Regions from separate parts of the Paenibacillus sp. 7541 genome, predicted to be linked through region 1. Evidence: predicted binding sites of a transcription regulator. Region 1 holds the regulator's gene; each other region holds the start of a gene.

The links. Region 1 encodes LexA, which represses DNA repair genes until DNA is damaged. Its sites were predicted from a motif close to CGAACATATGTTCG; they were not measured.
Region 2: CHH75_RS09285 (YhjD family protein) is a predicted target of LexA. The motif match lies at 1,994-2,007, and genes of this name have one in related genera.
Region 3: recA (recombinase RecA) is a predicted target of LexA. The motif match lies at 1,920-1,933, and genes of this name have one in related genera.
Region 4: CHH75_RS10615 (SPL family radical SAM protein) is a predicted target of LexA. The motif match lies at 1,199-1,212, and genes of this name have one in related genera.

What each region holds. Positions count from the first base shown of each region.
Region 1 is NZ_NQLZ01000022.1:146,157-149,667, forward strand. It holds gene CHH75_RS14245 (DUF896 domain-containing protein) at 1-168, opposite strand, end outside; gene CHH75_RS14250 (LysM peptidoglycan-binding domain-containing protein) at 462-833, opposite strand; gene lexA (transcriptional repressor LexA) at 1,012-1,638, shown strand; gene glnA (type I glutamate--ammonia ligase) at 1,951-3,279, opposite strand; gene CHH75_RS14265 (MerR family transcriptional regulator) at 3,334-3,511, opposite strand, start outside.
Region 2 is NZ_NQLZ01000015.1:36,260-39,770, forward strand. It holds gene CHH75_RS09275 (type 2 periplasmic-binding domain-containing protein) at 1-195, shown strand, start outside; gene CHH75_RS09280 (GntR family transcriptional regulator) at 343-1,482, shown strand; gene CHH75_RS09285 (YhjD family protein) at 1,534-1,935, opposite strand; gene CHH75_RS09290 (Crp/Fnr family transcriptional regulator) at 2,195-2,710, shown strand; gene hmpA (NO-inducible flavohemoprotein) at 2,797-3,511, opposite strand, start outside.
Region 3 is NZ_NQLZ01000011.1:317,845-321,355, reverse strand. It holds gene CHH75_RS07525 (regulatory protein RecX) at 1-694, opposite strand, end outside; gene recA (recombinase RecA) at 783-1,850, opposite strand; gene CHH75_RS07515 (competence/damage-inducible protein A) at 2,184-3,449, opposite strand.
Region 4 is NZ_NQLZ01000016.1:14,308-17,818, reverse strand. It holds gene CHH75_RS10620 (YitT family protein) at 94-1,011, shown strand; gene CHH75_RS10615 (SPL family radical SAM protein) at 1,270-2,259, shown strand; gene ligD (non-homologous end-joining DNA ligase) at 2,242-3,159, opposite strand; gene CHH75_RS10605 (ATP-dependent DNA ligase) at 3,163-3,511, opposite strand, start outside.

The sequences.
Region 1 (3,511 bases):
ATCTACCCACTCGATGGACTCCAGCTGTTGCCTGAAGTTTTTGCGAATATTGTTAAGATAAATTTCCCGAAGCTCTGCTCTTTCCTTCAGCTCTTCTTCGGTCAAGCCCTCGTTTTTTTGTTTACGGGCTAAAACATTAATGCGTTCAACCAATGTATCGATATCCATAACTTCTCCTCCATTCCCAATATCATTATAACTTAAACATGACGAATAGAGCTTGTCAAGGCGCGCAGCCCGAACAAGCTCTGGAACAACATCATGGAGGAAAAGACGTGATGTCCGGTACAATATAGAAACCGCTCTGTATCAGCATATAATCATAAATTAAAGCATCATAAAAGGAATGACGCTTTAATTGAGCGATCAGCGTGTACTGATGAATCGCCCCGTCTCGATCACAACAAGGATATCATCTCTCTAATCGACAAGGAGCAACCAAATAAAACAGGTCACGAGCCTTACCATACAGGCAGCTTCAACACTTCCCCTGCTTGAATCTCCGTTCCCTTCAGCCCATTGTAACGCCGTATATGTTCAAGATACACTCGTGTATCTGTATTCTTCGGTTTCTGACTAGAAGCGATGCTCCACAGTGAGTCTCCAGGTTGGACAATAAACTCGACCGCTTGAACCGGCTTGTCCGCGCCGCCCGCAAACACCGTATAAGCGCCTGTCCATCCCGATACAATAATAAGAAGAAGCAAAACGATCTTGATCGCCGGAATCGTCGACATATGCTGTCTTGCGCGCTTCATCCATCTCTCTGCTACGCTCTCCTGCTGTGCAGGAACCGTATCATAAATGCTCCGGTATGTACTGTATCTCAACATGAAAACATCATCTCCCCAAACAGGTGTTCTCTTATGCTCTTAATATAACACGAACACCTGTTTGATTCAATAGGTTCAAGGAACATTTGTTCTATTATTTTTTTAGAACTTATGTTTGTACGAACGGAGGTTCTATGTTATAATTTTACCAAACGTTACTAAGTGGGGTTGATACGGCATGTCGAAAATATCCAGCCGCCAACTGGCGATACTAGAGTTTATCCGCAATGAGGTTCGCAGCAAAGGTTACCCTCCATCCGTCCGGGAAATCGGGGAAGCTGTCGGACTGGCTTCCAGTTCTACCGTTCACGGGCATCTGGACCGCCTGGAGAAGAAGGGCTTAATCCGCCGTGACCCGACGAAACCAAGAGCAATCGAGCTGCTGGGGCAAGAGGAATCCGAGACCAGCCATATGTTCACCCATACGATCGCCAGAGTTCCTGTTGTCGGGAAAGTAACCGCAGGTGTGCCGATCACGGCTACCGAGAACATTGAAGACTACTTCCCTCTCCCTCAGCATTATGTAGGTGATGATAAAGTGTTCATGCTGTCGGTTGTCGGGGACAGTATGATTGATGCAGGTATCTATAATGGTGACTATGTCATCGTCCGGCAGCAACAGACCGCTGATAACGGAGACATCGTCGTAGCGATGACCGAGGACGATGAAGCGACTGTTAAGACCTTCTACAAAGAAAAGGATCACATTCGCCTCCAACCGGAGAATCCAACCTATGAGCCGCTGCGCTTGAATCATGTTACCATTCTTGGCAAGGTCATTGGACTGTTCAGAGACGTACACTAATTTAATCGAAAGCCACTGAACATGAAATCGAGGCTGCTTCCCGCTAACCTGCGGGGAACAGCCTCGTTTTTTTGTACTGCTAAATAAAATTGTCCATAGTCAAGCCCCGGCGTCCATTTCCCACGTTTCTTCCTTCATAACTTATCGTCCCTTCCTCTAGCATGCTTGTTTGGTTAGGAATTGGCCGGCCCTTGCCCCGTTTCAGCGACGACCCATCGGGTACTGTCCGGCTCGCCAACCATTTGCTAATCCGTGTAGCCATACAAAAACCCCTTGCACCACCGGCGCAAGGGGTTTGGGCACATGTTGAAATTAATACATCGTAATGTACTGATCGCGTTCCCATTGATGTACTTGGGTACGGTACATATCCCATTCAATCTCTTTCAGCTCATAGAAGTAAGCCAGTGCGTGATCGCCCAGCGCTTCAGAAATCACTTCGCTGCGGATCAGCTCGCTCAGCGCTTCCTTCAGGCTTGCAGGCAAGCTAGGGATGCCTTCTTCAATGCGCTCTTCTTCGGTCATCACATAGATGTTCCGGTCGATCGGAGCCGGAAGCGACAGCTCGCGCTTAATGCCGTCCAGTCCAGCTCTCAGCATAACAGCCAAAGCCAGGTAAGGGTTCGCAGCCGGATCTGGGTTGCGCACCTCAATCCGAGTGCTCAGGCCACGGGATGCCGGAATCCGGATCATCGGACTGCGGTTACTCGCGGACCAGGCAACGTAGCAAGGCGCTTCATATCCAGGAACCAGACGCTTGTAAGAGTTGACCGTCGGGTTCGTGATCGCTGCAAAAGCACGCGCATGCTTCAGAATTCCCGCCATGTAATAACGCGCTGTTGCACTCAGGCCGAGCGGATCATTCTCATCGACAAAGGCGTTCTGGTCGCCTTTAAATAGAGACAAGTTGCAGTGCATGCCCGATCCGTTCATTCCGAACAGCGGTTTAGGCATGAACGTTGCAATCAGACCATGCTTGCGAGCAATCGTCTTAACAACGAGTTTGAATGTTTGAATCTGGTCTGCCGCTTTGATGGCATCCGCATATTTAAAGTCAATTTCGTGTTGGCCAGGAGCTACCTCATGGTGGGACGCCTCGATCTCAAAGCCCATCTCTTCCAGTGTCAGCACGATATCGCGACGGCAGTTCTCGCCAAGGTCCGTAGGAGCCAGGTCGAAGTATCCGCCTTGGTCATTCAACTCGGTGGTCGGATTACCCTTCTCGTCGGTCTTGAACAGGAAGAATTCCGGTTCCGGTCCCACGTTCATCGAAGTGAAACCCATCTCCTCCGCTTCCTTCAGGCATCTCTTCAGAATTCCGCGAGGATCGCCTGCAAACGGCGTTCCGTCCGGCATGTACACGTCACAGATCAGACGCGCTACACGAACTTCCGACACCCAAGGGAAGATCATCCATGTATCCAGGTCCGGATACAGGTACATATCCGATTCCTCGATCCGCACGTAGCCTTCGATGGACGAACCGTCAAACATCATTTTATTGTCAAGCGCTTTAGGCAGCTGGCTAATCGGAATCTCAACGTTCTTGATCGTTCCCAGCAAATCGGTAAATTGCAAACGGATAAACCGAACATTTTCCTCTTTGGCAATGCGCAAAATGTCCTCTTTAGTGTAGCTCACTGTATCCTCTCCCTTATAAAAATGACAATTTTACTACCCATAAGCATCGAATCCTTATTTATTAAAGAACCGGGATAGCTCACCTTGAATCAACGAAACCTGACCCGGCCGCTTGCCTGTAACCAATTCCTGCTTGAGCAAACGGCGTAGCTGGGACTCCGACATCTCACGGCGTTTATTCTCAGTATCTGCCGTAATGACCGTAGCCTCCTCCGACTCTTTCGTTACAGGA
Region 2 (3,511 bases), on a different contig from region 1:
GAAGCGGGAACAACGAGCGCGATTCTCACCGACATCAACAAGTATATTGAAGAGATGCGCGTGAAGTTCGTGACCGGCAAAGCGAGCCTGGATACGGATTGGGACACCTATGTCTCCACCTTGGAGAGGATGGGAGCAAGCAAATATTTGGACATCAAGAGAGCGCAGTATGAGCGGTATATAAATGTAAAGTGAGCCATGATTGCAGGGAGGCAAGCTGCCCCTCAGTTTACACGGCAATGCGGAAAACGCTATAATTTACTATAACAAGGATGCAGCGTCGTCCGAATTTTGCAAGTGTTAATACCGGGAGAGATACTGAAAAAGAGAACCGTAGATGGGATGAGAACGAAGTTGACTAAAGACAATAAACCGCTGTACAGCGTGATCATGGATCAGTTGAAGTCGGAAATTTCATCGGGCCTGTATCGTCCTGAATCCCAGCTGCCGACCGAGGCAGAGCTGAGCTCTAGATTCGGAGTCAGCCGCATCACGACGCGCAGAGCGCTCGATGAACTGGAGCGGGACGGATACATTTACCGGATCAAGGGAAGCGGCAGCTTCGTCAAGCCCAGAAACCGGGGACAGGAGAACAGAGCTGAGGGAACCGGGAAGATGATATCGCTGATCCTGCCGTCAGAGGATGACCGGGGGACGATGGGGTATATTCGCGGGGCCTCGGACTGGCTGAACGCTAACGGCTACTATTTGAGCATCCATCAAAGTGATTACGATTCGCAGAAGGAGCGCGATCTGCTGGAGATGCTGACCCGAAAGGGCATCGCGGCCATCATTTTATATCCTCGGAATGACCAGACGAATTACGATATATTGCACCGGCTCTGTCTGGACGAGTATCCGATCATCACGATAGATAAATATTTTGAAAGCTTGCCGCTCGGGGCTGTCGTATCCGACAATTTTAACGGCTCTTACCAGGCGGTTTCGCGGCTGATAGAGCTTGGCCACCGCAAGATCGCTTTCCTGACCGCGGTGACGATTGAATCGACCTCCTCCGTCAGAGACCGGTATTTCGGTTACTGCCAGGCGCTGAAAGACCACGGCCTTCCGATTGACAGCCGCTATATCCGGCTCAATATGAAGGGATATCGGGAGCAGGTCGGAGGGGAGCGGTTCTATAAGGAGCTGCTGGACTCGTACAGCGCGGATGGCGTGACGGCGGTCCATACCGAAAATGATCTCATTGCCGCATCGCTGCTCAATTTATGCCTGGACAGAGGCATCCGGATTCCGGAAGAGTTCTCGATTATCGGCTTTGACAATAATCCGGTAACCGAGCATGTGCTTATCCCGCTCACGACGATTGAGCAAAATTTCTATGAAATCGGGCGTCAGGCTGCCGAAATCATTGTCGAGTGGCTGGAGAAGGGAAGACAGACGCCAGGCCGCGTGCTCGTTCCGGTCAAGCTGGTGGAGCGAGGAACCACGGCCTTGGCCCCGGAGGGCAGCGTGGTCGAATAGCGATGGAGCGCCATGCTGCATAATGACTGCTGATAGCGGATGTCCCCGCTGTCAGCAGTCTGTTTGTGTTCCGGGAGACACTTGGTTCATGATGTGATTCATCATAAGATGAATCCAGATCGGCTTCATCTCGGCCCATTCCGCGACAAGGCTGCACGTGAAGCCTCGGCACAAGTAATGGGCTTCTATGCCATAGGCACACCGCTCTTCACGATACAGCCGAATGCCGTGCCGGCGAAGCTGCAGCTGGATGCGGCGTCTGTGTTCCGTTATGTCCTTCTTCACTTCATCCAAGCTGTGGATATACAGGCTGGACAGCTTCAGATCGAGGGTGCGCAGCGTCCGGAGATCCCGGTTCGCACAAGCGAGCAGCACCGAGTAAGTGACATAGTCTCGAACCAGGGCGGCGTCTTCCTCCGATGGAGGGGGAGGCGTCTTGGATAGTCTTGTCATAGCGGCACATCCTTGATTCAAGTGATGTAGATGCAGCGTGATACCTTATACATATACAGGAACATACGTTCCTTTTCTTTCATCTTAGAACTTCATCCATTGAAAAACAATCCACAAATTCTGGTTCTTCCAGGGATGTTGAGCGCATTCATCTGTTATAGTTACGGTAATCGCATTGTGTGATTCATGGCTCCATATCGTTATGGAGAATTTCGTTGTCTTTAGCATAAACCTACGCGACAAAGGAGTGTGATCGGGAATGAGACTGAACAAGGGAGAAATTTTGTTTCGGCAAGGGGATAGCGGGAAGTATTTATATCGTATCGAAAGCGGTCTGTTCAAGGTCACGCGTCTGCACGAGAATGGCAATATGGTTCTTTTCAACATTTTATATCCGGGTGAAACGGTTCCTCATCATTCGCTCATCAGTCCGAAGGAAACGCATGGAACCGCTACGGCGCTGATGCAGAGCGAAGTGGAAGTGATCCCGGCGGAGACCTGGTACCGAGAGCTCCGGGAAGATCCGGAGAAACCGCTGGAGGTGGCGCGTCTGCTTCAGGAGAAGCTGCGCTTTATGCAGACCCGGCTGGACCACTTGACCGTGGGCACGCCGCAGGAGCGGCTGACACTGCTAATGCGCTGGCTAGACGAGCACTCCGACGGCAGGCATCTGACCGAATATTTGACCCAGGAGGAAATCGGACAGCTGATCGGCGTACGGCGGGAAACGGTTAATCGGCTGCTGCGTTCACCGGAATTTAACGAACGGGGCTAGGCAGGCTTATGCTGAATCATAAAGAGGCTGCCATCCCAGCGCGCAGATGCTATGTACGCTGAGCGGAGCCTCTGAAGGAAAACAGATTATTGCTCGATCGTTCCGGCAGGTCCAAAAAATTCGTAATGCGCCCGATCCGCAGGCACGCCCATCGCTTTCAGGTGGCTGTATACGGCGCGCATGAACGGCACCGGTCCGCAGAAGTAGAAGTCGGAGCCCGGATCGGTTGTTTCCTGCAACAACTCAAGGTCAATGTAGCCTGTCTTATGGCACTGGTCTTCCTGCTCTGGAGATTCATAGATCACGTAAGAGCGGAGCTGCGGATGCTGGACAGTCAGTTGCTCAATATGATCGCGCATCGCATGCTGGCTTCCACATTTGGCGGCATGAATATATACGACTGGACGGGAGGGCTGCTTGGTGAGCGCCGTTTCCAGCATGCTCACCAACGGGGTCAATCCAACCCCGCCGCTAATGAGAACCAGGGGCAACTCCGAATCGGAATTTAAAGTGAAGGAGCCGGCTGGCGCGCTGACTTCAACGACCGTTCCTTCCTCAGCCTGGCGGTGAAGCCAGGTGGATACGACGCCGGCGCCTTCGCCATTCACCCCGTCCTCGCGTTTGACTGTAATGCGGTAGTAAGGCTTTCCGGGAGCCGTGGACAAGCTGTAATGCCGCAGATGAGAATACGAGTCTCCCTCTGGCTTCACCCGCAGTGTAATATACTGTCCGGGTTCGTAGCTCGCGATTTCCCCGCCATCCTCCGGCACGAGATACAATGAGGTGATCAACGGGCTTTCC
Region 3 (3,511 bases), on a different contig from region 1:
CGTCAATCAGCCGTTTCAGCACCTGGCGCACCTGTTCTCCGCCGAATCCTCTGCGCATGAGGAACGCCCCTGTCTTGCGCTTTCTGTCGAGCGACTCCCCCTTCGTCTGCTGCCACTTCTTGCGGCCTATGACCAGCGCGCTCTCCAGCTCTTCCTCCGGGCTGACCTCGCCGAGCGCCTCCGCAATCATGCCGGACTCAATCCCTTTCTGTCTCAGCTCCTGCTTCACCCACAGCCGGCCTTTCTTGTGGCTGGTCATGCGCTGCTGAGCCCACATCCTGGCGTATAGGCCATCATCGACCAGCTTTTCCCGCTCCAATCGCTCCAGCGTGTGGTCGATGCTTCCCTGCTCCCAGCCTTTCTGCTGCAGCCGCTGCGCAATTTCCTTCGACGTTCTCGGCTTCCGCTCCAGATACCGCAGCGCCTCTACATAGGCGCGATGCCTTTCATCCGCGGCCACAATTTCCTCCAGCGCATCCTTCCGGAAGACAGCCCCCTTGATCATCCGGTATTTAATCATGACATCCTCATGAACGGATAACGTATAGGGGCCAAATGAGATGAGGTAGCGATAGCGCTGCTTCTTCATCAGCTCGACCGCAGTGATAACCAGATCTTCATCTTCCGGAAAAGCGGCCAGTCCCTCAGCCTCGGCCTCCGTCTGCTCCTGCTCTCTATAGCTGTCGTTCTTCATCAAGCTCTCCTTCCTCGTCCTGAATAAAGAAGACCGCCCGGTGCGTGCACACTGGGCGGTCCCGCTTATGTGGTGAAGACGTTAGACTTTAGGCATTGTCCACTTCAAATAACGCTTGCTCCTCTTGCTCCTCTTGCTTCTTCTCGCTCTCGGAAACCTCTGGAACAATGGTTGTCAGATTGCTTGCTTCCCGAATCTTCTGCTCAATCACTTCGGCAATTTGCGGGTTCTCTTTCAGGAACTGCTTCGCATTTTCGCGGCCTTGTCCCAGACGATCGCCTGCATAGGAGTACCAGGCACCGCTCTTATCCACGATATCCAACTCTGTGCCGATATCGATAAGGCTGCCTTCTCTGGAAATTCCTTCACCGTACATAATGTCCAGCTCAGCCTGCTTGAAAGGCGGAGCTACCTTATTCTTCACAACCTTGATGCGCGTGCGGTTACCCACAACGTCGTTGCCCATCTTAATGCTTTCCACACGGCGCACGTCGAGACGAACGGTGGAATAGAACTTCAACGCACGGCCGCCAGGAGTCGTTTCCGGGTTGCCGAACATCACGCCGACCTTCTCGCGAAGCTGGTTGATGAAGATCGCGATCGTTTTCGATTTGTTAATCGCACCGGACAATTTACGCAACGCTTGCGACATCAGACGCGCCTGCAAGCCGACATGAGAATCCCCCATGTCCCCTTCAATTTCCGCCTTCGGCACGAGAGCGGCAACCGAGTCGATCACGATGATATCCACCGCGCCGCTGCGCACGAGCGCCTCAGCGATTTCGAGCGCCTGCTCCCCTGTGTCAGGCTGGGACAGCAAGAGCTCGTCAATGTTGACGCCCAGCTTGCTGGCATACGACGGATCAAGGGCATGCTCGGCGTCAATAAACGCAGCTTGTCCACCGGTCTTCTGTACCTCGGCAATCGCATGCAGCGCTACCGTCGTTTTACCGGAAGATTCCGGTCCATATACTTCAATAATCCGGCCTCTAGGCAAACCGCCGGTTCCTAATGCTATATCCAATGCCAGCGAGCCGCTTGGCACAATCTCCACTTGCATGTGGGTGGATTCACCCAGCTTCATGATCGAACCTTTTCCGAACTGTTTCTCTATCTGACGAAGCGCCATCTCCAGCGCAGCACGACGATCTGACAATTCTTCCACAACCCTTCACTCTTGATATTATTATCATACCTTGTTTTGACACGTTTGCCAAGCTTTTTTCGAACATACATTCGTCTTTTTTTCGCGCGATCGCCTCCTGATGCGCTGCTGCCGCTCTCGTCCGCAATGACAAAAAACCGCGGCAACATCGTTTGATATGCCACGGTTCTTCCGTACTTCTACTATACTTGGTTCCGCTTGGGAATTCAAGCAGCCTTGCCAGCGCGAAGCGCGAGGATTGCGAATCCGCAAGCCGCCGCGCCAGGCCCTGATCCATACATTTACATCCAACGCTTGAGGATATCTGCAAAAGCGGCAGCCGGATCAGCTCTCGCCGCGAGCAGCCATCAGTCGCCGCCACAGCCGGTAGAGCAGCGCTTTGGTCGCCCGGATTCGAATCGTCTCCCGGTTGCCCTGCAGATGAAGCTCATGCACCTCTGTCTCTTTGCCACGCTCGGCCAGCCCGATGTAGACGAGGCCCACCGGCTTGCGCTCGGCATAACCGGGACCGGCCACTCCGGTAACCGACAAGCCGAAATCGCTGTCCGTAATCATGCGCACATGCTCGGCCAGCACCTCGGCCACCTCCCGGCTGACCGCTCCGGGCGCTCCCTCGCCTTCCAGCAGCCCGTGCGGGACATGGACGAGCTTCTCTTTCATCTCGTTCGTATAACATACGACCCCGCCGCGAAACATCGTTGCACTGCCGGGTACGGAGGTGAGGCTTTCCATCACCAGCCCGCCCGTACAGCTCTCCGCCGCGCTCAGCGTCCAGCCCCGATCCGCCATCAGATCCACGATCACCTTCTCGATCGGCACATCTTCGCTCGCATACATAAACGCCGAGGCGCGCTCCCGAATCTTCGCTTCCAGCCCGTCAAGCTTGTCCATCGCCTCTGATTCGCTTGGCGCTTTGGTTGAGGTCCGTACCGTGACCTCGCCTTCCTTGGCGTATAATGCGATGGTCGGGTCCGTCTGGGCCGTGATCAGATCCTGAAGACGCTCGTCCAGGGAAGACTCGCCGATGCCGGCGAACTTCAGCATTTTCGAGTAGATCGGCTGCTCATGGGTAAGCACATGCTGCATCAGCCACGGCTTCGCCTGCTGTTCGAACATCGGCATCAGCTCTTTCGGCGGGCCCGGGAGCACTATATAATGCACATCGTCAGAGCTTACGGCGTTGCCAACGGCAAGTCCGGTCTCGTTGGGCAGCGGTGTGCCTCCTTCAATAGCGAGCGCCTGCCGCCGGTTGTTTTCCGTCATCGGAGTGCCCCGCTCCCTGAAGAAGCGCTCGATGGCGTCCATCGCCATCCGGTCGATGTGCAGTGTGCGTCCGAGGAATGCCGCCAGCGCATCCTTCGTCAGATCATCCTGGGTCGGGCCAAGCCCCCCGGACAGCAGAACGATATCCGCCCGGCTGCTCGACAGGCGCAGCGCATCCTGAATACGCTCCAGGTTATCCCCAACCACCGTCTGATAATATACGTCAATCCCCAGAGCGGCCAGCTCTCGGGAGAGATACTGCGCATTCGTATTCACAATTTGCCCCAGCAGGAGCTCTGTTCCCACCGCAATAATTTCCGCTTTCATAACGACCATCCTCCTGTGCAATCACCTATATGCATGTTATTCACCCCAAAGATGCCCGGATG
Region 4 (3,511 bases), on a different contig from region 1:
TATGGCGTTTCATCATTTTATGTTAAAATATATATATAGCTGCAGCTCATAAATATATGAAACACAGATCCTCAGAATGAACGGGGGAAATTTATGTCAAGTCATGTAAAGGTTCTTGCGCATGAGGAAGAGGAGCAGCAGAAGCCGGAGAATCTGAAGGCGGGCGCGGTCCCGAAAAGGCTTCTCCGCCGTCTGGTGTTTTTGACTTTCGGTGCGTTGTTTATGGCTGTAGGGCTGGAGATTTTCTTAGTCCCCAACAAAATTATTGATGGGGGGATCACCGGGGTATCGATTATGGTTGCCCATTTTACCGGCGTTCCGCTCGGGATATTCCTCGCCTTGTTCAATCTGCCATTTCTGTTTATAGGGTATAAACAGATTGGCAAGACATTTGCCTTGTCCACACTGTATGCCGTGCTGGTGATGTCCACCGCAACGTACGTTCTGCATCCGGTCAAGCCGCTTACGATTGATCCGCTGCTGGCGGCCGTCTTCGGCGGCATATTTCTCGGCGTGGGCGTCGGGCTTGTCATTCGCTCGGGCGGATCGCTGGATGGTACGGAAATCGTGGCGATTCTGATCAACAAGCGAACGCCGTTCTCGGTCGGGGAAATTGTGATGTTCATCAACGTGTTCATCCTGGGCAGCGCGGGCTTTGTTTTCGGCTGGGACCATGCGATGTACTCGCTGATCGCTTATTACCTCGCTTTCAAGCTGATTGATATTACGATTGAAGGCATCGACCAGTCCAAATCGGTCTGGATCATCAGCGACAAGTACAGGGAGATCGGCGAAGCCTTGACCCAGCGTCTGGGCCGCGGCGTCACTTACCTTGAAGGAGAGGGCGCTTATACCGGCGACAGCAAAAAGGTCATCTTCGTAGTCATTACCCGGCTGGAGGAAGCGAAGCTGAAATCGATTGTGGAGGATTGGGATTCCCAGGCTTTCCTGGCCGTCGGGAACATTCATGATGTGAAGGGCGGGCGCTTCAAGAAGAAGGATATTCATTAGGCCGGAAGAGCCGGGCCGGACTTCGCATCGCTCAGGCTGGACCGGAACGATATAGAGGATCAGCGGAACATAGTAGTCATAGATATAGTAGTCATAGATACAGGCTGTCCAAGAGAATGCGGGTGCGTTCTTGCGGGCGGTCTTTTTTTTGGCCTTCTGGAAGCTTGCTGAAAATTCCATTTGAAACAGAACATATGTTTGGTTTATGATGGGGAATATAGATTGCAGCACTGGCATTAGAAGGGGAGGCGGGTTGCCATGCCAACGACAACTTATGAGACCGTAACTACGAAGCAGACGTTAAATCGGGTTCAGGAGGAGCGAATGCCTTTTGACTGGTCGATTAATCCGTACCGGGGCTGCGCTCACGGCTGCAGCTTCTGCTATGCAAGGGCCTTTCAGTCCTTCATGGGGCTTGGAGCGGAGGATGAATTCCAATTTCGCATTATGATGAAGAGCAATGCAGCCGAGGCGCTGGAGAAGCAGCTGTCTGGCATGGCGCGCAAGCTCGGCCACGACATCGATGCGCTGGGCAGACAGATCGGTCAGGTGACCATCGGGACTGCGACCGATCCTTACCAGCCGATTGAGGGTAAGGCCGAAATTACGAGGGCGTGCCTGAAGGTGCTGGCCAAATACCGGATCAGCACCAGCATTACAACGCGGTCGCCCCTCGTGCTCAGAGACCTGGACATTCTGACGCAGATGAAGGATGTATCGGTGAACATCAGCATCAATACGCTGGATCCCGGCATCATCCGCAAGCTGGAGCCTGCCTCCCCGCATCCGCACCAGAGGCTTGAAGCGCTGCTCGGGCTATCGGAGGCCGGTATTCAGACCGGGATATTTGCTGCGCCGGTGCTTCCGTTCATTACCGACGAGGAAGAAGGTTTGCGCCAGCTGCTTATGGCAGCGAAGGAGCGTGGAGCGGCGTTTGCCATGATCTCTCTGCTCCGGCTGTCCAAGGATGTGAAGCGCTGGTACATGCAGACGCTGAAGGAGCAATTTCCGGACAAGCTCGCTTCGTATTATGAGCTGTACCGAGGTCCTTATGCAGAGGAAGGATACGTCCGTTCATTCAAGCAGATGGCTGCGAAGCTGCTTGCGCAGTGCGGCATGAACGACGGATCGGCACCGGCTCAGCCTCGGGTGAAGGCTGCAAGCACGAGAAAGCTCCCTCGTCCTTCCGCAGAAGTGACGGTGAGGGAGCTTACACCGGAGGTCGAGCAGCTATCCTTTCCGTTTTGAGCCCCGGCCCGTTCCGGTCTTCAGATGACGAATGATATCCTGTACCGGCTGCGGAGGCAGCATTTGCAGAAGATCGCCCTTTTCTTTCAGACGCTCTTCGATATTGAGCAGATGGAAGTCGGTTGGAGACACATTGGACTTCACCTCTTCCCAGGTCAGCGGCGTGGAGACGGTGGCAAGCGGACGGGCCCGCGGCGTATAGGGAGCTGCGAGCGTTCTGCCGCTGTAATGCTGGAGGTAGTCGAAATAGATCTTGTCTCCGCGATGTTTCTTCAGCCGCTCAATGGTGAACAGCTTCGGATGCTTCTCGGTCACGTATTGACCGACGAACAGCCCCACCGAGCGCAGCTCGTCAAATGTCACGCCTTCGGGAATCGTCACAATAATCTGGACGCCGGTCGCGCCCGACGTCTTCGGCACCGACTCGATGCCGAGCGAGCGCAGCGTGTCGCCGACAATGGAGGCGGCCTCCATGATGCGCGGCTCTTCCGGCAGTGACGGATCCAGATCGATCATCCATTCGCAGGGCAGCGGGCTGCCTGCATAATGGAGCGATGGGTGAAATTCAAGCGCAGCCAGATTGCCGAGCCACAGCAGCTCCGGCAGGCCGTTGAGCAGCACATACCGGATATTCTCATGGACGGCAGTCTGCACGAAGTCCGGAGTTGGCTCCGGGGCGTTCTTCTGATAGAACGATTCGTCCCCCGCCCCATGAGGATAGCGGATCGTGGTCAGCAGCCGGTTGCGGCAGTAGCGGAGCAGGAAGGGGGACAGTGCCGCCAGCTTCTGCAGGTACATCGCCTTGGTGATGCCCACCTCCGGCCACAGCGGTTTGTCCGGGTTCGAGATTTGAATTTCCTGGCCCTCAATGACGAGGGTTCCTTTGACTTGACGCGGCATCCGCTACACCCCTTCTATGGCGAGCAGCTTCGGGTGGCGCATCAGGCCGTCCTGGCTCCATTCCAGAAAGGTAACGGATACCTGGATGGGCCGGCTTAGCCACATCAGCTGCTCTTTCTTCAAGTCGGCATGAAGGACGGGGGGATGAAGCTCGGCGCGATGCTGTCCGGCATAGTTAAGCAGTCGCGCCTTGGTCTGCTCGTTCAGGCCGAGTGAAGCTCGGCCGATATAATGGCCCTCTTCGTTAAACAGCACAAGGCTGGCCACGCGCCCTTCTCTTATGATAAGAGCCATCGCCGAGGCGTCCATCTCGACGGCGATTTTCTTCTTATACCAGTCTTTATGCTTCTTC